DNA from 3 places in the Macrococcus psychrotolerans genome. Region 3 is predicted to be linked to each of the others. Evidence: predicted binding sites of a transcription regulator. Region 3 holds the regulator's gene; each other region holds the start of a gene.
The links. The regulator LexA, encoded in region 3, represses DNA repair genes until DNA is damaged. The targets are predictions, from matches to a motif close to CGAACATATGTTCG.
Positions count from the first base shown of each region.

Region 1: the regulator LexA is predicted to act here: its motif matches at 5,664-5,677, upstream of QA539_RS08875 (YolD-like family protein).
Region 2: the regulator LexA is predicted to act here: its motif matches at 3,281-3,294, upstream of uvrB (excinuclease ABC subunit UvrB).

Region 1 covers NZ_CP124591.1:1,706,753-1,715,277, reverse strand. The annotation lists gene QA539_RS08910 (NADH:flavin oxidoreductase/NADH oxidase) at 1-547, opposite strand, end outside; gene QA539_RS08905 (NUDIX hydrolase) at 716-1,474, shown strand; gene QA539_RS08900 (C45 family autoproteolytic acyltransferase/hydolase) at 1,679-2,713, opposite strand; gene QA539_RS08895 (hypothetical protein) at 2,729-3,103, opposite strand; gene QA539_RS08890 (hypothetical protein) at 3,240-3,410, shown strand; gene QA539_RS08885 (hypothetical protein) at 3,467-3,988, shown strand; gene QA539_RS08880 (hypothetical protein) at 3,999-5,036, opposite strand; gene QA539_RS08875 (YolD-like family protein) at 5,215-5,628, opposite strand; gene speB (agmatinase) at 5,733-6,584, opposite strand; gene speE (polyamine aminopropyltransferase) at 6,568-7,428, opposite strand; gene speD (adenosylmethionine decarboxylase) at 7,442-7,867, opposite strand; gene QA539_RS08855 (aminotransferase class I/II-fold pyridoxal phosphate-dependent enzyme) at 7,870-8,525, opposite strand, start outside.
Region 2 covers NZ_CP124591.1:541,782-550,306, reverse strand. The annotation lists gene uvrA (excinuclease ABC subunit UvrA) at 1-1,252, opposite strand, end outside; gene uvrB (excinuclease ABC subunit UvrB) at 1,257-3,245, opposite strand; gene QA539_RS02845 (CsbA family protein) at 3,414-3,647, opposite strand; gene QA539_RS02840 (YfbR-like 5'-deoxynucleotidase) at 3,647-4,291, opposite strand; gene QA539_RS02835 (TlpA family protein disulfide reductase) at 4,302-4,841, opposite strand; gene QA539_RS02830 (CHAP domain-containing protein) at 4,924-5,364, opposite strand; gene QA539_RS02825 (LysM peptidoglycan-binding domain-containing protein) at 5,558-6,574, opposite strand; gene cccB (cytochrome c551) at 6,777-7,088, opposite strand; one part of gene prfB (peptide chain release factor 2) at 7,164-8,192, opposite strand; one part of gene prfB (peptide chain release factor 2) at 8,194-8,265, opposite strand; gene secA (preprotein translocase subunit SecA) at 8,272-8,525, opposite strand, start outside.
Region 3 covers NZ_CP124591.1:1,010,892-1,019,416, forward strand. The annotation lists gene QA539_RS05060 (GTP-binding protein) at 1-1,110, opposite strand, end outside; gene QA539_RS05065 (metal ABC transporter solute-binding protein, Zn/Mn family) at 1,290-2,237, shown strand; gene rpsN (30S ribosomal protein S14) at 2,251-2,520, shown strand; gene QA539_RS05075 (hypothetical protein) at 2,640-3,053, shown strand; gene QA539_RS05080 (VOC family protein) at 3,062-3,442, shown strand; gene QA539_RS05085 (ZinT family metal-binding protein) at 3,779-4,483, opposite strand; gene QA539_RS05090 (hypothetical protein) at 4,600-4,740, shown strand; gene QA539_RS05095 (PspC domain-containing protein) at 4,767-4,976, opposite strand; gene lexA (transcriptional repressor LexA) at 5,292-5,912, opposite strand; gene QA539_RS05105 (hypothetical protein) at 6,057-6,278, shown strand; gene QA539_RS05110 (DUF896 domain-containing protein) at 6,363-6,599, shown strand; gene tkt (transketolase) at 6,623-8,525, shown strand, end outside.

The DNA of each region.
Region 1 (8,525 bases), 700 kb from region 3:
AAGGTGAGTGAAACTGGTGAATGAGATATCCGTGTGCACCGTGAACCTCAATCGCATCAAATCCCGCTTCAACCGCACGTCTCGCACTTTCTTTATACTTATCCACCATAACCTTTACTTCTTCCGTTGAAAGCGCGCGAGGGTAACGTATTGGACCGAACTTTGTCGGTTCATCGAGCGGTGTTTCTGAGCTTGAGACAGGTGTCTCTATATGTGTCGCTTTACGTCCTGCATGTGCGATTTGAATTGCGGCTTTAGCACCATTATCATGAATTCCCTGGACGATACGTTGATAAGCTGGAATTTGAGCATCATCCCATAATCCAAGACAGTGATCGGTAATTCTGCCGTCGGGTTCAACATTTGTCATTTCCACAATAATCAGTCCTGTGCCTCCAACAGCACGAGAAGCATAATGTATATGGTGCCAATCTGTCGGTGTGCCATCTTTCTTTTCAACAGAATATTGGCACATCGGAGGCATAACGATACGATTTTTAAGTGTCAGATCTTTTATTTTTATATTTGTATTTAATTTTGTGTTCATTTGAATCACTCCTTATATGTGTATTTTATACTGAATAAATATAGAATTCGAATATTTGAACTGTTAAATATATATTTGATGCCGTAAAAATTTCACTTGTGAAATGAAATTTTATATGGATTAATGTATGATAATGGTAAACGAAGAAGCAGGTTAGGAAGTGTAGCGATGTTTGAAGTAAAGACTGAAATTAGAATTATTCCTGATGGTTATGAATCTACGAATGCTTATTTTCATAACCACGTACTTAACAATTATCTAGAACTCGGTGTCAAACTGATCGGTAGATGGGTGAATGATGATTATACTGTAATCACCGAAATATGGGGTTATATTGATGAGCAGCACTACCGTGAATTCTTTGAAATGCGCAAGAAAACAGTGCACTACAAAAACAGTCTTCCAGAAAAGCTTGCAAACGATAAGTGGATCATCTCTAAGAAGGAAATGATCATCCATCCTACAGGAGATTACAAACAAGATTTACATCTCGTATCAACCAATGTTTATGTAACAAATGATAAGAATGAAGTACTCCTTGTAAGAAGCTTACATCGTAGTGATACATTAGAATTACCAGGGGGACGTCTGGATAAGGGTGAAGATGTAATCCAAGGTGCAATACGGGAAGTCAAAGAAGAAACGGGACTCGATGTAGAGATTACAGCGTTGCTTTACACATCACATAACAAAACAACAGGTGTAATCAATTTTACATTTCAAGGGCGAGTGACAGGAGGCGTACTAAAAGACGCACCAGAAGAGACGGTAGACGTCGCGTTTTATCCTGTGACAGCAGCCAATATCGATCAGTATGTCACACTTCCATTTCAGAAGCAGCGTCTGCTGAAGGCGATGGACTTACGCCAGCAGCAATTTGATCTATTTGAGAATAGACCATTTAAGGTGCTTACAGCCTTTCAATAAAATCAAAAAGACACCCGGAAACAAACCCCGTTTCCTAGTGTCTTTTCATGATTTTATTCGTGTCTAAGCGCTCGTGTCACGACCTATTGACGGCGTTCCACGAGTAGACACTTCTAAAAATCAAAAAGACACCCGGAAACAAACCCCGTTTCCTAGTGTCTTTTCATGATTTTATTCGTGTCTGAGCGCTCGTGTCACGACCTATTATTCACTTGCGAATGTTAAATGCGTATCGATTTGTCCAGTTATCTCGTAGTGAGGTAACGGTTTGCCATCTAGCCAATCCTGCAAGTTAAGGGTCACGGGGGTTCCGTTACTGCCAAGCGTGATGTCGCATGCCATATCTTTCGGGTGATAACAGCTCGTATGAATCGTACCGCTCCAGCTAGAATAGAGGTTGCTGAAGACACCTTGGCTGGGATCATTCATTAAGCGAAAGGCAGTGTGCGCATCAATGTGAGAAGTGAGCTGCTTCAAGTGCTTCATACGCATATGTGAATCATCAAGCACTCGTCTATTCTCGTGGGTGAGTACTTCGAAATGATTTGTGCAGTAATGATGATTACGCACCGTTTTTTCTCTCGGTGTTGCTTCGACAATCTTAGTGATACCTGATTTATCCAGCAATATGTAGCTGAAGCTGGAACGATGTGGAATTTCTTTCAAGAAGGCGACTGCTTCTTCAATGTCTTTACAATATTCTAAAATCATACGTCCGATCATATAGCAGACGAAGCCATCTCCAGGTGCCTTACGATGCATAAAGTTATAGCCCATTACAAGACCATGCTCATTCATTCCATCCATACGACCTGTAATACGTGAAACAGGTGCCATCGTTGCATAGCCGATATCACTCGGCTGATAGAACGTAAATCTACCATCATATGTTGCAGGATGATAATCATAGTTCCTTACCATATAATCTTCTGTTGTAAACACGCTGCATCCACTTGGCTTCGCATACACTCTATAGTGGCCGAAATTAAGCAGCACCTGTGTCATATCCATGTGAAGTCCATCCTGTAATCCGATGAGTTCCTCCCATATACCGGGTGCATACTTCATGAATGCATCCATTGATTCCTCGATATTAATATCAAATCGGGGACGACGAAGACGCCACTCTCTCGCTCTGTTTTCCATCATGAGTGTCGTCTTCAGCCATTCAGCCTGATGCCGCCCGAAGTTATAATGGTTACCTCTAAACTCCGTGATCATACTTTTAACTTGTTGCATGATTTCCCAGCTTTCCTAATTGTTTGTTACATTATCTTCAATATATGCATGAATAAGCCTTCTTGCATCACCATCATCATCAAATGTTAATATACATAACCTGGCTTTTTCTGATGATTCGAAGTTACCGCTACTCATAGAAATTTTTATCACAACAATATTCTCAGATCCACGTTCCGTTTTATGCATTACGTCAAACTGCCAGTCCCAGTCGTTTTTTTTAGCGACTTCAATTGCTTGTTGCATTAAGGCGATCAGTGTCTCATAATTCATTTCAATTGTTACACCATTTTCTTTAGTTAAGAAAACGTGCACACGTTTAGATATAAGCTGTTTTATTTTATCGATGTCGTTATGCTGCCAGGCAGCAAGTAAATGTACATGAGCCATCCTGTTCATCCTTTAAATGTATTTGTTTTATTATATATATAATCGTTTTAATTTGAAATAGTTAATGTCAAATATTTTTATGATGAAATTATTTATGATAAACTAAGGACAAAAGTAAACTTAGGAGTGGATATGGATGGAATTGATCAAAGGATTATTTAAAGCAGTATTTATCTTTGCCTTAGTATTAAGCGTTATTTTGACAGCAGGCGCTGCATTATTTTTCATCAGCTTTAAGAAAGATTTTGAAGATATCGAACGTCGTACGAAAGAAATCGTTTCACAAATTGAATCAGAACACGCGTAGAACTCAATTTTTTGAGTTCTTTTCTTTTTGAATAAATTAATAGACGAGGTGCTTATTTGAATACAGTTCAGCATGTTTTAGACATTAATCCGAGATTAGAATCCGAGATGCTTACATTGATTGCTTTGATGAAACAGAATAAACCTGCTATCCGCGATATTGTAATCGGGTGTAGCAGGCATGACTCTCATATCCGTACAGCATATCAGTTTAAAACATTATGGGAAGCATACGGCGGACCATTTGGTGATGGAGGACAAGTACTCGCTGTTGTGGACTGGAATGAACGCGCTAAGTCATTTAATAAATACATAAGAAGGATAAATAGACATAACCCTGATGCCTTTGTAGCGCTAGGTGCAACAGAAGGCTTTGAACAGGTGATGCGCAGATTACATCGTCTGACGGATATAAAGGCGCACCGCACATACGTCATGTCGACACTTGCTTCCCAAAGCATGATTAGTAGTGGTGGTATGTTTATATTTGAAGGGATGCGTGGCATAACACCTTTTGGTCATGACTTTGTTGTAGAAAGTGGCATGTTGCAGGTAAATGGTCATAGTCGTGCCGTATAGACGCTGTGATTCAAATTAATCGGCTGATATAAAGAATACAGCCGCCATACGCGGTAAATAATACAGATAATAATAGTGGATTAGTATATGCATCTCCTGTATCGGGCAGTGTTTTATCCACGGTCTGTGTTACTTTATATTCGGAGTCAATATGGTCTTCAGGGTGCATAGAGGTTGTTTCTTGAGTCGTTATTTCTTTCGTACCGCTTTCTTTTTGAATAGGTGATTCATATTGTTCTGCAACATTATAGGAAGAACTTTCGTCATCTTTTACAGGTGACACCGGAATCTGTGGCATTACGCCCTTATACGCTTTATTGTTGTTTTCTTGTGAGGTGACTGAGCGTTTCGTATACGTATATTTCTTTTGCACCTGCTGCTCTTTGTTTGATTGTTCCTCATCTGCCTCGTCGTTCAGCTTAATATTGAGCTTCTGTTTCTCAGGTGCGTTTTGTGGCATTACACGTGCTGCTCTTACTTTCGGAGGCGGGTCGTCTGTCTGCACTGTAATACGACGTGTTTCTCCTTGCTTGATACGAATGGGTTCTACTGCTTCGTCAGTAGTCGCCGTATATACCGTGTCACGCTTTAAGTTATCGAAATGAGCGGTCCCGTCTTTTGCTTCACTTGTCGCGATACGTTTATGTCCTTCGTTAAGATATACATGGACAGCTTCAGATGGAGTAAATGCAGGTGTGAATACTCTAACGGTTGTGTCGTTATTTGACGGTTGTTCGGTCTCATCATCATGTGGACGAGGGACTTCTTCAAGGATGCCATCTACCGGTTCATCTACATGAATGATATGCTTATGACCTACTTTAATAGGGATAATCTGCCCATCCACTTCAATTTCATTGACAGTATTATTGAAAATATAGTAACCATCGTCGTCTGTTTCGTAGTAGAGGTCATCATTTACTGTAAAGTGATATTTCAGCGGCTGGGCATGTTCATTTTCAAAGTACAAGATTGTAGGGGGTAACTCGTTAGCATATAGTGGCAATGGAATGATCAGCAACAATAATAGTATTATAATTGTTCGCATTATAGACTCCTTTAGTTGATTTGCTTATATTATGCCATGTGCTACGCGTTTGCTGTGATGAATTACCGAATCTTATCATTCATTTAGCTTCAGTTCACAATGCTTGTTTGAACTTTAATAAATTGTAATAAATCCGTTATTTTATCAATATTATTATGCAAATTCTGGATATTAATTGTTAAATGATTTCTGTAATAATCTCAAGATTTACAATATCTAAAAATGACACAAAATACGTGTGCCCTTCGTTTACCGTCGTGCCGATAATAATGGCAGCCCACTGATCAACCTTCTCGATATACATCATTGTATGCTGAATTGTGCCGTCGATGTAATAATCAATGTAAACTGGCTGCTGCTTACTGAGTGCGCTATGTAGTATCTCATTAATTTCCTGTAAGCGGTCTTCTGATAGTTCTGGACGTTCAATCTTCGTTTGTGCATCAATCTGGCGCTTAACATCTAGAAATTGTTCGGGCATCGTCGCAAAGGGTGCCCACTTAATCATGCCACGTCCTCTTGGAATATTTCTGTTCAATTGTGCAGGATCGATTTTACGGTAATCTGTTTCACCATAGATTGGATGAATCATTTTTATCCCTACTTTCAAGCTTTTCTTTCATTATACGAACATACGTTCTGTTTTTCAACAAAAAAATAATCTGAAGTTGTGAAACCTTCAGATTATAAAATATTTTACTTCGTAATCGCAAGCATCAGTTCACGTGCAACTTTCGCTGCAACTGCATTAGAAACGCCACTATGGTCGTATGGTGGTGACAATTCTACAATATCTGCTGCAACAACGTTCAGTTGTTCGAATACTCTAAATGCGGGTTCAAGTTCTCTATAAGTTAATCCGCCGGGTTCAGGTGTTCCTGTACCAGGGAAGATAGATGGATCTAGGCAATCCAGGTCAATTGTGAGATATACGGGCGTATTACCGATAATACCGGGTAAATTCTTTAATGTATCAATTGAAAACTTCTCAAGAATTGTATGTGTATCGCTCCAGTCAAACTCTTCTTTCGTACCTGAACGAATACCGTATTGATAGATTCTGTTATCACCAATAAGGTCATGTATGCGGCGTACGACTGTTGCGTGAGACAATGGTTCTCCCATATAGTCATCACGTAAGTCTGTATGTGCATCAAGCTGCACAAGCATCGCATCCGGATACTTTTCTAGGACGGCACGCATAGGGCCGAGCGTCACTAAATGTTCGCCACCGATCATAAACGGCAGTTTGCCTGCATTTAAGATTGTACGCGCAGTCTCTTCAAGTTCTTCTAGTACTTTCACCTTATTACCGATTGTAATATCGACGTCGCCTGAATCCATAATGCGGACGTTTTCTAAGTCTTTGTTTAAGAATGGGCTATACGTTTCAAGGCCATATGATTCAGAACGAATAGCATCAGCTGCAAAGCGTGTACCAGGACGATTTGAAACCGTACCGTCAAATGGCGCACCGTATATCACTGTCGTGGCTTCTTCAAATGAAGATTCGCAGCTCATATACACATGTTTATTCGGTTGCATCATCGAGCATCTCCTTAACGAATGTTGGAAGGGCGAATGCACCTGTATGAATATCTGTGTTATAGTATTTAGTTTTTAAGCCAAGTTTGTTCCATGCATCTAAGTCAGCATCTTTTAATGGGTCGAATTTCTTAGAAGCAAATCCAAATAACCAGTGTCCTGATGGATAAGTCGGCATATGGAACTGATACACACGCGTAATCGGGAATAATCCTTTGATCTTAGAGTGTGCACGCTTCATTTCATGTGCGTAGCTTGGATAATAAGGAGATTCATGCTGATTGATTAATATACCGTCATCTGTTAACACACGGAAACAGTTGTTATAGAAATCATGTGAGAATAACCCTTCACCAGGACCGATTGGGTCAGTAGAGTCTACTAAGATAAGGTCATAGTAACCATCTTCTTTGTTCTTCACGTATGCCAAACCGTCTTCGAATAATAAAGTAACACGTGGATCTGAGAGCTTTCCTGCTGTAATCGGAAGATATTCTTGAGATAAACGTACAACGCGCTCATCAATTTCTACCATATCAATTTGTTCGATTGATGCATAACGTGTTAACTCACGTACAGTACCCCCATCACCACCACCGATAACGAGTACTTTCTTAATATTAGGGTTTGTTGCCATAGCAACATGCGTAATCATATCGTGATACACGAATTCATCTTTTTCGTTAACCATCATTAAACCATCTAAAGTAAAGAACGTGCCAAATTCTTCAGACTTGAAGAAATCAATTTGCTGGAATGGTGTTTTTTCGGTTAAGATATGTTCCGTTGTTTTAATAGAAAATTTTACGTTATCCGTGTGATTCTCTGTATACCATAAGTCTAACATGTACAATTCCTCCTTATTTAGCTGCTACTTCCACAGGTTTGAATGATTCTACGACGATTTCACCATTAGAATATTTGTGGATCTTATCAGCCATACCACGACCGATTTCATATGAATCTGAAAGTTCAGCTTTCAATGCTTTTTGGAGATAATCTTCAGCACGCCAAGGGTCAACTGTATCTCCGCAAGTGAATACATCAACTGATGCATAGCCATATTCAGGCCATGTATGAATTGTTAAATGTGACTCTGAGATGATAACAGCACCACTTACACCGTACGGATTGAATGTATGGAAACAGCTTTCAACGATTGTCGCACCACTTACGCGGGCAGCTTCATTCATGATTGCTTCTACCTTATCATGGTCTTTTAAAATATCTTTGTCACAGTTATAGTATTCGATTAAAACGTGTCTTCCAAGTGTTGTTAACTTCATTATTAAGTATCTCCCTTATGATCAATTATAAATACTTCATTTTTGTTTTCTGCGCCAATCTTGATGATGGGCTGATCGTTAATAAATTTCCAGTAGTCGATGACTTCCTGGGTAATCATTTCACCGGCCATCAGGATTGGAATACCTGGTGGATAGATCATTAAACTTTCTGCACATATTTCATTAAGGGCATCTTCAATCTGGACAACTCTAGTCTCTGAATAGAAGACATCTCTTAAACCCATCTTCTGCATCGGAATCGACATCTGCTTCAGAATCGGTGGAACGAAAGGTTTGTCAGGATTAAAGTGTTTAATGCTGATGTGTGCGAGTGCATCATAGAGCTTATTGAGTTCATCTTCATTATCCATAAATGAAACAATCCCCATCACGATATTAGGTTCTGCAAGTTCCATCTGAATATCGTAAACGCTACGCAGCGTGTGATACACTTCAAAACCTGATAAATCAAGACGATGATCAATATAGATTGTGAGTTTAGTTTCGTCTAACTGCTGCTGATATTTGTTGCTAAATTTCTCTGGTTCTAACATGTAGAATCCGGGAATTTTATTGATTCTTTCTCTAAATGACTGAACAAGTGACAATACATTGTTGATCTTCTCTGCACCGTGCAGCGCTAAATGCTGACGTGCAA
Region 2 (8,525 bases), 470 kb from region 3:
TCGCTTCTTCAGAAAGACGATAGCCATGACACGTATCACAGACCTCATCCACCATATATTTCTTCATCTGTTCACGTGTATATTCTGAAGGACTTTCCTTGTATCTACGTTCGATATTATTCACAATACCTTCAAACTTCATTACACGTTTACGTGATACACCATTATCCTGTCTGAATGTAAAGGAAATATCGTCTGAATGTCCATACAGGATGATGTCCTGATCTTTCTTAGATAAATCTCTAAAAGGTGCTTTCATAGAAATTCCAAAATGTTTACATGCCTGCTTGAGTAATGTCGGATAATAGTTCGAACTGATGGGCTCCCATGGCACTAATGCACCATTTGTTAATGATTTGCTATCATCAGGAATGACAAGATTTAAATCAACTGTTAATTTTGTACCTAGTCCATCACAATCGGGACATGCACCAAACGGGCTATTAAACGAGAACATTCGAGGTTCTAGCTTATCTATTGAAAATCCACAAATTGGACAGGCATGATGCTCTGAAAACTTCAATTCATCTCCGTCGATCAAATCAATGACAACGTTACCTTCTGCAAGTTTCAATGCATTTTCGAGAGAATCTGCCAGGCGGGTCTCAATGCCTGGTTTCACAACAAGTCGGTCTACGATAACATGGATATCATGATTTGTATTTTTATTGAGATCGATTGTTTCAGAAGCATCATAAACTTCACCATCTACCATGATACGTGCATATCCTTTTTTTGAGATCTCTTCTATGAGTTTCTTGTGCGTTCCCTTTCGGCCCTGCACTATTGGAGCCATAACTTGTATCTTTGTTCTTTCCTCTAATGCCATAACTTGATCCACCATCTGCTGTACCGTCTGTGACTCGATAGGGATACCATGATTCGGACAATAAGGTGTGCCGATTCTAGCATATAGCAGTCTTAAATAATCATAAATTTCTGTAACAGTTGCAACTGTACTTCTCGGGTTCTTACTTGTTGTCTTCTGGTCAATCGAAATTGCAGGGGATAAACCTTCTATCGTATCCACATCCGGTTTATCCATCTGTCCTAAGAATTGTCTGGCATATGCACTCAATGATTCCACATATCTACGCTGACCTTCAGCATAGATGGTATCGAATGCAAGACTAGATTTACCTGAACCTGATAATCCTGTCATAACAATGAGTTTATCTCTCGGAATTTCAATATCAACATTCTTTAAATTATGCGCTCTTGCGCCTTTGACGATAATAGATTTATTCTTCATCCGCTCACCCTTCTGCTTTTAACTCAAACAGTGCATCTCTGAGTTCTGTAGCACGTTCAAAATCTAAAGCTTTTGCCGCTTCTTTCATTTCATGTTCAAGCTGCTCTATTGTACGTGATCTTTCCTTCTTCGTTAATTTCTTCTTCTGTACGGGTTTTTGTTCCTCATCTGTTTCTAATGTGGCACTGATGACATCACGAATCTTCTTATTGATGGTTGTCGGAGTTATTCCATGTTCTTCATTATATGCTTCTTGTATCGAACGACGACGTGATGTTTCATCAATCGCAAACTGCATAGACTCTGTTATCTTATCTGCATACATAATGACGCGCCCCTGTTCATTTCGGGCAGCACGTCCAATCGTCTGAATCAATGAACGCTGACTGCGCAAAAATCCTTCTTTGTCCGCATCTAATATCGCGACGAGCGACACTTCGGGAATATCCAGACCTTCTCTAAGCAGGTTGATGCCGACCAATACATCAAATACTCCTAGTCTTAGATCACGGATAATCTCTATACGCTCTAACGTCTTAATCTCTGAATGCAGGTAATTAACTTTTATTCCAGCTTCTTTTAAGTAAATTGTTAAGTCTTCACTCATTTTCTTAGTAAGTGTCGTAATAAGTACACGCTCATTCTTTTCGATACGCACACGAATCTCTTCCATCAAATCATCTATCTGATGTTGTGATGGTCGCACTTCTATAATAGGATCCAGCAATCCTGTCGGTCGGATAATTTGTTCCACCATCTCGTCTGTATGCTCAATCTCATAAGGACCAGGTGTAGCAGAAACATAGAGAAACTGATGTCCTTTTTGTTCAAACTCTTCAAACTTCAGCGGACGATTATCCAGCGCGCTCGGCAATCTGAAACCATGCTCTACGAGAACATTCTTTCTCGCCTGATCCCCATTATACATACCACGAACTTGTGGCACCGTAACATGAGACTCATCCATCATGATCAGCCAGTCGTCACCGAAATAATCCAGCAACGTATATGGCGTCGACCCTCTAGGTCTTAAAGTCAGATGTAAAGAATAGTTTTCTATTCCTGAGCAAAAGCCCATTTCTCGCATCATTTCAAGATCGTAATTCGTACGTTGTTCAAGTCTCTGTGCCTCAAGCAGCTTCCCCTCGTCACGAAACTTCTTCAGTTGTTCCTCTAGTTCCTTCTCTATTCTTTCAATCGCAAGCTTCATCTTCTCTTCACGTGTGACGAAGTGACTTGCCGGGAATATCGCAAAGTGCTCTCGTTCTTTCAGCACTTCACCTGTTAAATAATTGATTTCACGTATGCGTTCTATCTCATCACCGAAGAACTCGATACGTATACACTGCTCATCACGAGATGCAGGAAAGATTTCCACAACATCTCCTCGAACACGAAATGTACCACGACGAAAATCTATATCATTACGCGTATACTGCACATCTACAAGCTTGCGTAATAATTGGTTGCGTTCCATCTCCATACCTACACGTACGCTGACAACAAGATCCCGATACTCTTCTGGGTTCCCTAAACCATATATACAGCTGACGGAAGAAATAATAATCACATCATCACGCTCAAATAAGGCACTTGTCGCTGAGTGACGTAACTTATCAATTTCATCGTTAATCGATGCGTCTTTCTCTATAAATGTATCTGTAGAAGGTACATAAGCTTCGGGCTGATAATAATCATAGTAACTTACAAAATATTCAACTCTGTTCTCTGGGAAAAACTCTTTAAACTCACTATAGAGCTGACCTGCTAATGTTTTATTATGCGCCATGATCAGCGTAGGTTTACCGATACGTTCAATGACATTACTCATCGTAAACGTCTTCCCTGTACCAGTAGCACCCAATAACGTCTGATAGCGTTTACCTTCTTTGATTCCTTGTACGATTTTCTCTATCGCATCAGGCTGATCTCCTGCTGGCTGATAGTCTGAATGTATCTTAAAGTCATGATGTTCCATACGTCCCCTCCTCATCGATTTACATTTTACCAAAATATACGCTTAAGGTACAAACATTTGTTCGTAAATCTTCATTCGTTTAACGTGCATCATATGACAAAACCCGATAAACGTATAGACACTATTAAATGTCTTGCATTTACCGGATTCTATTTTGAAAAGTCGCCTTTAGTATTCAACTTCCTATGTTTGATTATCTTTATCCAGGTTGTACATCTCTACGAACAAATAGCCGACTATCAGGCTCAGCGTATCTAAAAACACAATCATCTGTGAATGAAAGAATCCTTTGTAAACAGATACGCCGATAACAATAACCGACAACAGTAATCCTGTATATTTATTACGTACAATCATACTGAAACAAATCACCAGAAATGCAGGTAATGTACATGCTAATATATACCATATTGTCATTATATATTGTCCTTTTGCTGCAAGATTGCCATCGTTATTTCACGCAGTTCAGATCTTGGAATAAATTTCTCCTGAAGCATATCCGGAAGAATATTATCCAGAAAATCCTGCACACAATAAAGGTGCTTGAATTTTATAATCGTTCTTAAACTTTTGTCATAAATTTCAAAGTATAATGGTTCTGGGTTCCGCTTTTGAATCTCTCCAAAAGATTCATATAACAAATCAATCTTATCTGCTACAGACAGAATCTGACCTTCAAGTGTATCGTCTTTACCTTCTTTTAAGCGTTCTCGATATATTTCTCTATAAGCTTCCGGAAACTCACTGTCAATAAACTTACCGATCATTTCTTCTTCAACTTCACTGAATAAGCGTTTCAATTCTTTCGACGCATATTTAACAGGCGTCTTTATATCTCCGGTGAAGATTTCAGGGTAATCATGGTTTAATGCTTTCTCATATACATTTTTCCAGTTAATCTCTGCGCCATGATACTCCTCGACAGTTGCTAAGTATTGTGCAATCTTAGTGACCTTAAATGAATGTGCGGCAACATTATGTTCCTGGTATTTAAATTTGCCGGGACATCGTATTAACTTTTCCAGATCCGACAAACTTTTGAAATATTGATGGACACCCATTGAATCCCTCCTATTGAATCTGCATGATAATTTCTTCTATTTTCTGTTGATTAAGTTCGCCTACATATGTCTTCAATACTTTACCTTGTTTATCGACGAATACCGTCGTAGGAATATTGTAGATTTTATATCGTTTCATCGACGCTTCATCTAACGTGTACATCGGATATGTCGGTTTATAGTTATCGATAAACGCGTCTCTTTTTTCTATTTTATCCTGCACGTTGAATCCAATAAGACCGACATGATTAGGTTTCTCTTTTCCATACGTCACAAGCTCAGGCATCTCTTTCTTACACGGCTCGCACCACGATGCCCAAACATTGATTATCGTAATATCATGTTTTAAAAGTGATGCAATTTCTTTTTTCTGACCATTCATATCTGTAACAGCTATATCACCAATCTGCTTATTATTAAGCGGGTGATTATGTGTCACAATATTACCCGGCTTCTCATTGCCTTTATTAAATTGTATTACAGTATAAATTGAATAAGTTGCTAGTGCAACAAATATAGCAGCTAACAGAATTGTTATCAATCTTCTCATAGGACACCTCATGACATATTATAACAAAAAAACCTTACAACACGAACGGTGTGTAAGATTTAATCATTTTAATATTATTTTATTAGTAAATATATTCAAACTGAGAGCGCTGTGCTTTTGAAATTGTTCTATAAGTCTTCACGCCACTACGTGGATAGTTCATTTCAGAGACGAGTATACTTCCATTGCGATTGATACGTTCTACAACTGCTGCATGCCCATGATAACCTTTTTGAGAAATCATGACTGCACCATATACAGGCGTACGACTCACTTTATAACCCATTCGTCGTGCATTCGATGGCCAGTATTTTGCACTGTTCCAATTGTTACTTACAGGACGTTTAAGTTGTGCACGTCTATTAAACGCATAATATACACAGCTCCCTTTATAATAATAATTGTATCCAGCTTTCTTTACAGGATTATTATAAGCATGTGCCTGTTGACTATTTGGATAAATTGCTTCAGTTGTAGTCCCCAGCATGATTATTGCAATTATTGAAAGTATAACTTTTTTCATGTAATATCCTCCGGTTGTTTTATTAGCTAAATAGATATTACCATATAGAAAAAGCGAAAAATTCAATGTAACTTACATGTAATATATGGTTAATACAACTAACATATAATAATTTGATTATTACATAATGATTGCAGCTCCAAGTTAATTGTTAAAATTAAAAAAATCATGGGACAGGTTGTCCCATGACTTATTAGAATCTGTAATATCCTGCTACTGAACCATTTACGTAACTTACTGGACGTTGTCCAATACCTTCAGATGGATTTAAAGCATCGATCATTTGACCGTTACCAATGTATACCCCAACGTGGCTTCCACCATTGAAATATACTAAATCTCCTGCTTGAGGTGTTGAAACACGTGTTCCTGCAGCCATTTGTGCATATGTTGTACGTGGAATTGATTTCCCTTGAGCAGCGAGTACTTGTTGAGCAAATGCTGAACAATCTACTGCACTAGCAGAGTTCGCACCGTAAACATAAGATTTTCCTGCCGCTATACCATTTGCGACTTGCGCTACATTACCATTTACAGGTGCTTTATAGCTCTTCGCTGGTGCTTGGTATGACTGTTGCGCAGGCGCTTGGTATGACTGTTGTGCTGGCGCTTGGTATGACTGTTGCGCTGGTGCTTGGTATGACTGTTGTGCTGGCGCTTGGTATGACTGTTGCGCTGGTGCTGCCGTTTGCTGTGCTGGTGCTTGGTATGATTGTTGTACTGGCGCTTGGTATGACTGTTGCGCTGGTGCTTCAGCTTGTTGTACTGCTGCCGTTTGTACTGGTGCTTCAGCTTGTTGTCCTACTGGTGCGTTCGCTTGTGTAACAGGTTGAACTGTTTCTGATTGAACTTTAGCAATAGGTGCTGTCAAGTTTAACTTTGTACCTACTTCAATCGTATCTGAAGTTAAGTTGTTCCATGACATAATATCATTCACTGTTAAATCAAATTGAGATGCGATTGTGTGTAATGTATCGCCTTTTTTAACTGTATAAGTATCAGTATTCTCTACCTTTAATGTTTGTCCCACTAAGATAAGATCGCTATTTAAATTATTTAATGTTTTAAGTGCATCTACGCTTGTACCATTCTCTTGTGCAATCGCCCATAATGTGTCACCTGCTTGAACATGATGTTCACTTGCGTATGCTTGTGAAGCTACTCCTGTAACTGCTGTGATTCCCGCAATCGTAACTAATGCTTTTTTCATTATATGTGTTGCCTCCTGAGTTTTAGTGTTCTTAGTAAATTTCTACAAGACATAATATACCATATCCTTACACAATATCTACCAATGTAATATTTTTGTAATGTAATCGTTATGTTTCTATCATAGAACGTAATTTTCAGAAATATCATTTCATAACGAAAAAAGTAGATGAAATATTAATCATTTCACCTACTTTATATTATTATTTCTGTTTTGCTAAATATGCTGCAACTTTTTTTGCATCTTCGCCATCGACTACTTTTGCTGGCATATTCCCTTTACCTTTAATGATGATATCATGAATTTGCTGCTCAGAGTATTTGCTGCCTACCTTTTGTAGATTCGGCCCGCTTGCACCTTCAAGGTTACGTCCATGACACCCTACACAGGAATTATTTGCATAAATTTCTTGTCCCGGATCAGATGAAGTAGTCTTCTTCTCCGCTTCATCTGATCCGCATGCTGCAAGACCTAATAACGATAAAGTAATGATACCTGCATATAATTTTTTCATCGGTCAGCCCCCTAATTTATGATTACTTTAATTATAGCTTATAATTCATAAAAAAGGAAAATTTATAAAATAATCTTACAGCTGACTCTTTAAGTATGCATCGATAAATAAGTCTATATCGCCATCCATTACCGCATTTGTATTTCCGGTTTCAGCGTTTGTTCTATGGTCTTTTACCATAGCATACGGGTGGAATACGTATGAACGGATCTGGCTTCCCCAGCCAATCTCTTTTTGTTCACCACGGATGGCTGCAAGCTCTGCTTCTTGTTCTTCTATTTTCTTTTGATAAAGTTTCGCTTTAAGCATCTTCATTGCTTGCTCTCTATTCTTTATTTGAGAACGTTCATTCTGACAGGTTACTACAATACCTGTCGGCTGATGGGTAATACGCACGGCTGAATCCGTTGTATTAACGTGCTGCCCTCCAGCGCCACTTGCACGATACGTATCGATCTTAATGTCTTCTGTATTAATTTCAATCTCAATATTGTCATTGTCAAACTCTGGTGTAACATCACATGAAACGAATGAAGTATGACGGCGTCCGGATGAGTCGAAGGGAGAAATCCTTACGAGACGATGAACACCTTTTTCAGCCTTTAAATAGCCATAAGCATTATGTCCTTTAATCAGTAAGGTCACACTTTTAATCCCCGCTTCATCTCCCGGTAAGTAATCTACAGTTTCAACTTTGAAACCCTTTTTATCCGCAAATCGTTGATACATCCTTAACAGCATTTCTCCCCAGTCCTGTGATTCTGTACCACCAGCACCTGGATGCAATTCTAATATTGCATTATTCGCATCAAATTCTCCACTCAATAACATCTTAAGTTCAAAGTCATTCGCAATTTGCTGGAGTGTATTGAGCTGCTCGATGAGTTCCTGATGTGTATCCTCATCTGTTTCTTCTTTATACATCTCAAACAGCACTTCACTGTTTTCCAGTCCTTCTTCGAGTGTACTAAACTCCTGAACAACTGATTTAAGTGCATTATTCTTATTGATGATATCTTGAGCCTTATCTCCATCATTCCAGAAATCCGGGTCAGACATCATTTCTTCGTATTCCTTAATACTCGTCTCTTTTTCTTCTAAGTCAAAGAGACCCCCTGAAACTATCAATCTTTTCAGTCAAAGTTTCAAGTGTATTTTTTATTTCAAATTGTTCCAAATCAATTTACCCTCTTCCGTGACAATTTTTATATTTCTTTCCACTACCACAAGGACAAGATTCATTACGACCGATATCTGGTTCTGATTTAACTTTTGGCTGTTGCTTCACTTTTTCTTTGCCATCATTTGCAACCATCGCTTCACCTTTACCGACTTGTTCTCGTTCTACTTGTTCTCCTCTATCAACGATTGATTTCAGAATGTATTTCGAAACATCATCTTCAATAGATTCAAGCATTGTATCAAACAAAGTTAATC
Region 3 (8,525 bases):
TTCTTCGTCTGTTAATAAACAGTGATCAAGGTCAGATACAATTTGCTGTTGATTCATTTCGATTCCGATAAAAACGATTTCAGTCTGGCGATCACCGAATGCATCCCATCTCTCCTTAAGTGTAGGATCTTCTATCATTTCCAGAGCTATCTCATCCGTACTTAACGTTGCAATCCATTCACCAGCACCTTGAATCTGCATCGAGTTACCTGCCTGGCTGATTAATCCACACATATCATTACGGGATGCCAACCAGAAGAATCCTTTTGAACGTATAACATCTAATGAAAAGTTTTCTAGGAAATGCATAAAACGTTCAGGATGGAAAGGGCGCTTTCTTCTATATACAAATGAGCCGATACCATACGCTTCAGTTTCCGGTGTATGCTCATCGTTTAATTCTTTTAACCATCCGGCACTTTGAGATGCTTTTTCAAAGTCAAATAACTTCGTGTTTAAAATTTTATCCATGTGGATTTTTGAGTGATCTGTCTCATAAATTAGTGCATCCGGGTTTAACTGATGGATTAATGCACGTAGTTCCTTAACATCTTCCTCATGCACTAAATCCGTTTTATTTAATAGAATAACATTTGCAAATTCAATTTGATCAATTAATAAGTCAATGACTTCACGTGTATCATGCTCATCATTTGCCATCTGGCGTTCAAGCAGCGATTCACCTGATGCATAATCATCCCAGAATCTGTTCGCATCAACAACTGTAACCATCGTATCTAACACTGTATTGTCACTTAAGTTTATACCTAGCACTTCATCGTTTAATGTTAACGTTTGAGCTACTGGTAAAGGTTCAGAGATGCCAGTAGATTCAATAACAATATAATCTAATTCTGAAGTTGTAATGAGCTTATTAATTTCAACCAGCAAATCTTCTCGTAACGTGCAACATATACAACCATTTTGTAACTGTATCATCTTTTCATCGGTACGTGACATATTTACTAGGTCAGCATCAACATTAATCTCGCACATGTCATTTACGATGACACCAACACGTTTGTCTTCGTTATTCATCAATATATGATTAAGCAATGTTGTTTTCCCGCTTCCTAGAAATCCGCTTAATACCGTAATAGGGACTTTCAAATGTATAACCTCCAATTCGTAATCATTACGTTTTAATATGTTATCGCTTTTATGACCATTTGTAAAGTAAAAAATCAAAAAGATAATTCTTCAGATAATCTTGCTTCTATCTATTGCATTTGTAAATAAAGAAGTATAGAATATTAAAACGTAACGATTACGAAATAGGAGATGATGAAATGAAGAAGTATTTTTCACTATTAGTGGTAATGGTAGTGATGCTGTTATCAGCTTGTGGTTCAGCAGATACAGTTCAAAAGGAGGGTAAACTAAAGGTCTATACGACAGTATTTGCATATAAGAGTATTATTGAGCAAATTGGTGGATCGCACGTTGAGGTGCAATCAATTTATCCGAAAGGAATCGATATCCATACTTTTGAGCCTACACAAAAAGATTCTTTACGTGTAGCGAAATCTGATATCTTTATCTATTCAGGTAAAGACTTGGACCTGGTTGGTGCTAAGATTGCTAATATTGCAAAAGATAAAACTAAAGTCGTGTCATTAGTACATGAAATCAAAGAATCTGATTTGCTTGCCAGTGAATCACATGAACATGGTGATGAACATGAACATGGTGATGAACATGAAGATCATAATCATGGCGTACATGACCCGCATATATGGCTAGACCCAGTGTTTAATAAATCTTTTGCAAAGACGATAAAAGATGAGCTCGTTGCTAAAGATAAAAAGCATAAGAAGGCCTATGAAGAGAACTATAACAAGCTGATCAAAGATCTTGATGCCATTGATAACAAGATGAAAGATATTGCGAAGAATAAAAAACATGATACGGTATATATCTCTCATGATTCATTAGGTTATCTTGCACACCGCTATGGATTTATGCAAGAAGGTGTATCTGGTATGAACAATGAAGAACCTTCCCAAAGTGATATTATCAATATGATTAATAATATTGAAAAGTCTAAAGCATCGGTGATTTTATATGAGCAGAATATACCATCCAAAACGACAGATATTATTAAGAATAAAACGAATGCAAAAACGGTAAGGTTTCACAATATGGCTGTATTAACAAAAGACGATAAAGGGAATATTACGTATCAGCAATTAATGGAAGATAATGTCAAAGCTATTGATGAAGCTTTAAATAAATAGGAGGAGCGATATTTTGGCTAAAAAATCAAAAATAGCAAAAGAACTAAAAAGGCAGCAGCTGGTAGAACAATATAGAGAACAAAGAGCAGCGTTGAAAGCTGCTGGAGATTACGTCGGTTTAAGCAAGTTACCAAGAGATTCATCACCTTCAAGACTTACGAACAGATGTCATATTACAGGAAGACCGCGAGGCGTTTATCGTAAATTCGGACTTTCTCGTATCGCACTAAGAGAACTTGCGCATAAAGGACAGCTACCTGGTATAAAAAAATCGAGCTGGTAGTACATGCTTAATTAGAAAGGTTAAGGCCATAAAAAGTCTTAGCCTTATTTTTATGTTATAATTTTTATTATGTCATATGTTTGATATAATAAAATGAAATTATGATCTAGGAGTAAATCATGAAAGAAAAAATAACTGCATCACTTTTAATCACGACTGAAGATAAAATATTGATTCAAGACAATGGCAACAAGCGAATGAAATTACCAGGTGTCGTAAAAAAAGGTCAATATACAATTAAACAGACTGCTGAGCAATTTGCGCGTAAGTTAAATAAAGAAATCAAAGTAGGAGGTATCTTGTTTGTTGTTGAGGAGAAAAAGCCGTTTAAAGGATTGATTTTTGAGACGATGGTTAATGATACTGCTTTTGTTTTCAATACACGCAATCAATCTGAATTTAAAGTAAGACATCCATATGCGTGGCTTGATTTTGATTACCTCGATCAGCTTGATATCGCTGATGAATTAAAACAGCTGATTATATCCAATCAAGTGATAAAATCAAGTGTGCCCTTAATCAATCTACATTAGGAGATATTATGAAAAGTTACTGGTTAAATTTTGCTGTTACTGATGTTGAACGTGCTCTAAACTTTTATCGTAATATCGGATTTGAAATCATTGATGAACGAAGTAACAATGAAACATTAGGTGCCTTTAAAATTGGTGATAATACGATATGTATATTTAAGCAGGATATACTTGAGCAGTTTATGCAGACACCATTAAAAGGTTACGCTGATCACCCTGAGATTATCATTTCCTTTGATCTGCCTGAAAAACACAATGTCGATGAGTTATATGAACGTATTGTTCAGTCGGGCGGAAATGCAGTAAGTAAGCCTACGGTAAAAAATGGTTATTATGGGTTTATATTCACGGATCTTGATGGTCATTATTTCAATGTGATGGTAATGTGAGGTAATTTATGTATAAGAAAATTGTAATATTAATTTTTACCGCAAGTATTCTGCTGTTATATTTTCTTCCTTCGATACACGGAAGGGGACAGATTAATCTCTATGTCCGCCTGCTGCTTTATGTTCTTACACTTCTTGGTTTATACATGAGTATGCTGATTGGACATATAAAGATGCGAATGCTCTATACTGGATTATTTGTATTGTTGACGGCAATAATATTGTTTATGCATACCTTTAATATATGGATATAATAGACTTTGATAACGGTTAAATACGATTAAAAAGAAGAGAAGATGACAGGGAATATTAATTTCTCGTCATCCTCTCTTCTTTTTAATGTGCCAGCATTTCTTCTTGTATTTCTCTAGCAGATAGGTCATCAGGATAGTATGTTGGCCAGTTTTCAAGTTCTTTTAGGAGTGCTTTACGATCATCCCCCATATAGATATGGAAATGAAGTGCACGTTCAGGAGCGATGATATGATCGCTGAACTGCACATAGTTGGGTGCCTCATTATCTCCATATACTTTTTTGAATATGTATCTAACGCCGCGATTTCCTTTTTCATAAGTCAGAATCTCTTTGCCATCATATTCATACTTAGCACGATGTTTTTTATTTTGTTTTGTAAAGATGATGTCTTTTTCACCAATTTTGATATGGGCGACATCAGTCTCGTATCCTTTATTATAGTATTCCTTTACTTCTTTCTTCGACTTATTCTGATCTTCCGCTTTATGTTCGAATACTTTATCAAGAGATCCATCTTTTAAGAAGGGATACACAGACTGCCAGTCACCTTCCCAGTCTGTTAACCGCCTGTCTTTTACAGCGTCATCTTCAAAATACCCTTCGTAGATTTTTTTGTCTGAATCTGTCAGATGATGTTCATGTTTGTGACTATGTACCTGTTTGTCTTTATGATGTTCAATCTTCTGTTCTTTTTTTACAGCTGCTTTATCTTCAGTGGTGTCACTACATCCAGTGAGCAATATAGCAAGTGAGACAGTTGTACCGATAATCAATTGTGTTTTCATATGTATTCTCCAATCGTAATTATTACGATTTAAATATTACTTCAACCCACATGATTCGTCAATGGTAAATTTATGGTAGAATGAATTTAAATATATTGAAAGAGGAATTTGTCTATATGAAACTAACTTTGATTTTTAGCTATGTACTGCTATTATTTGTCTTAAGATATGGATTCCAAATATTGAATGATCAAGTAACGCTTCTGCTACTGATTGGTGGATTAGCATTATTCGGATTTTCAAACAGAAAAAAATAGAGCAGGGTGAAGGCTTCCAGCTCTATTTAGTAGTTATCCAGAACATCTGTATCTTTTGGCATAAATAAGGCGAGTAGGATATAGATTGTAAATGTAGGTATATTCGCTGTAAAAAATGAGACTAAAATGAATGTGATTCGAACTACTTTAGAATCAATATTAAAATATTCACTAATACCACCAAGAACTCCAGCAACATAGCGATCAGTTGTTGACCTTGTAAGACGTTTTTTCATTATCTATCACTCCTTTTTTTAAATATAGCAAATAGATGTAGATTATTCCAATGATATACTAAAATGTTTAACATATAGTATTATGGGTATAGTAAAGATAGATTATTTAAGGGGATAGTAACATGGAAACAACAGAGAAGAAAAATGAAAAAGATATACTTGAACAAGTTAAAACGATATTAGGCAAGTAGGATCCAATTGATAAATAATATTACAACACCCGAGCCAGTTAGAAAAGTTTTATTCTAACTGGCTCGGGTGTTGTGATATTGGTATTAAAAATTATATACATGTAGCAAAACGTATGGCCTAATATTAAAATTCTCTGAATAGACCTACAACTTTACCAAGAACAGTGACTGAATCAAGGTAAAGCGGTTCCATTGTCAGATTCTCGGGTTGTAGACGGTAACGATTATTTTCTTTGAAAAAGCGTTTAACTGTCGCTTCATCTTCATCTGTCATCGCAACGATAATATCTCCATTTTCTGCGATGGACTGTCTTCTTACAATTACTTTATCTCTATCAAGAATGCCCGCTTCAATCATACTTTCCCCAACGACTTCTAAAATAAATATGTCACTGTTATGGCTAGAAGTGAAGTGTGCAGGTAATGGAAAGTATTCTTCAACATTTTCGATTGCAGTAATCGGGACCCCTGCAGTAACCTTTCCGATAACCGGTACATGAATTGTAGCCTCAGAATAATCTTGTGAATTTTCACCGTGTATAATCTCAATGGCACGGGGCTTCGTTGGATCTCGTTTAATATAGCCTTTTTCCTCGAGACGAGAAAGGTGGCCGTGCACAGTCGAACTTGAGGCAAGTCCAACAGCTTCTCCAATCTCTCTTACACTCGGTGGATATCCTTTAGTTGATACAATATGTTTTAAATAATCATATATTTCTTCTTGTCTTTTAGTGAGTTCTCTCATTTTAAACACTCCTTATATGTGGTGTTACACGTATTATAGCATACACGTTCGCATGTAACAAACATTTGTTCGTATTTTTATTGACATAGAACACACGTTCTGATAAAGTGTGAATACAAACAAATGTTCTAGGAGGAATTTGATATGACCGTTAGAATTTCTAAGGAATTTATACTATATTGTATCTTGTTTTTAATGATTACGCTTTTTTCGGTACTTTATATAGAACAATCGCAAGCTATTTATTATAATGAAGCACCTAGATTTACCGAACAGATAGGAGAACAAGACAATGGCAGATTACCGCATTCCGATTCTTATCATGATCCTGTTTCCAATGGTGAGGTACTTGGTGTTGTAAATTAATTAAAATATTTAATGTATTATGAGTGTAGCCAGTTGGTTTCACTCGTTTTTTTTGGTATCTTTATAATGAAAGGAATGAGAGTTATGCTAGATGAAAATAAGATGAAGAGAATTAATGAACTAGCTCAGAAGAAAAAGACAGCAGGTCTTACGGAGGAAGAAGGTAAAGAACAGACTTTATTACGTAAAGAATATTTACAGTCCTTCAGACAGTCTTTCAAGAAAACGATTGAGAACACGACCGTCATAGACCCTGAAGGTAATGATGTAACACCTGACAAGGTGAAAGACATTCAAAGATTAAATAATATCAGAAAATAAATTTTGTAGATGGGAGCATTTATATGTTTAATGAAAAAGATCAATTGGCAGTAGATAGTATTAGAGCTTTAAGTATCGATCAGATTGAGGAAGCGAATTCGGGCCATCCGGGGTTACCTATGGGTGCGGCACCTATGGCTTACACTTTATGGACACGTCATCTTAATTTCAATCCGTCATCACATCATTTCTTCGATAGAGATCGATTTGTACTATCAGCAGGACACGGTTCAGCTTTGTTATACTCATTGCTGCATGTTTCTGGTGGACTAGAAATAGAGGAACTTAAGCAGTTTAGACAATGGGACTCTAAAACTCCGGGACATCCAGAATACCGTCATACTAAAGGTGTAGAAATCACAACAGGGCCACTAGGGCAAGGATTTGCGATGAGTGTCGGTATGGCGATGGCAGAAAAACATCTTGCTGCAACTTTCAATCAGCAGTCAGATATTATTGATCATTATACGTATGTATTAGTTTCAGATGGAGACTTGATGGAAGGTATATCACACGAAGCTGCAAGTCTTGCAGGTCACTTAAAACTTAATAAATTAATTGCTTTATATGATTCGAATGATATCTCTTTAGATGGAGAGCTGAATAAAGCGTTCTCTGAAGATGTTAAAGGGCGTTTCGAAAGCTATGGCTGGGAACATATTTTAGTGTCCGATGGTAATGATATGGAAGCCATTGATAAAGCTATTTCAGTAGCGAAATCAAGTGATAGACCTACGATCATTGAAGTTAAGACAATTATTGGTTATGGTTCTCCGAATAAGCAAGGAACGAATGGCATCCACGGGGCTCCATTAGGAGGAGATGAGCGTAAGCTTGTATTTGAAGCATACGGTTTAGAGGCAGATAAGAAATTCCATGTAGATCCAGCCGTTTATGAAATATTCCAGCAGACGATGCTAAAACGTGCAAATGAAAAAGAGCAGTTATGGAATGAGAAATTTGCGCAATTAGAAAAAGAAAATGCTGAACTAGCACAACAGCTTAGACAAGCGATAGCTGGTGAATTAAATTCTGACTATGCGGAGGCTTTACCGGTATATGAGGCTGGTACATCAGCTGCTACCCGTGCAACGAGTGGTGATATGATCCAGGCAATCGCAAAAACAGTTCCTTCATTCTTTGGGGGATCTGCAGATTTAGCATCTTCTAATAAATCAAATGTTAAAGATACAGAAGACTTTTCGGCTGAAACGCCTGAAGGAAAGAATATCTGGTTTGGTGTCAGAGAGTTTGCAATGGGTGCTGCTTTAAATGGTATGGCTGCTCACGGTGGGCTTAAAGTATACGGTGCGACATTCTTTGTGTTTAGTGACTATTTGAAGCCGGCAGTAAGATTATCAGCGTTAATGGGCTTACCAGTCACATATGTATTTACACATGACTCAATAGCAGTTGGTGAAGATGGGCCGACACATGAACCAATCGAGCAGCTGGCTGGTTTACGAGCGATTCCTAACTTAAATGTGATTCGTCCGGCCGATGGTAATGAAAGCCGTGCCGCCTGGAAAATTGCGCTTGAATCAACTGATGCACCGACTGCACTTGTCCTTACGCGTCAGAACTTAACTGCGATTGATATTGAACAGGACAAACTAGAAGCGGGAGTTGCACGTGGTGGTTATGTTGTATATCAGTCTGAGCATCCGGAGATATTAATAGTCGCAACTGGTTCGGAAGTGAATTTAGCGATTGATGCAGCAAAAGTGTTAGAAAAACAAGGTAAAGGCGTTCAAGTGGTATCAATGCCGAACACTCAAAAATTTGATGCACAAGATAAATCATACAAAGAAGAAGTATTACCATCTTCAATTAAGCAGCGTGTTGCAATTGAAATGGCTGCTTCTGATAGTTGGTACAAATACGTTGGTCTGGATGGACTTGTAATTGGTATTGATAAATTTGGTG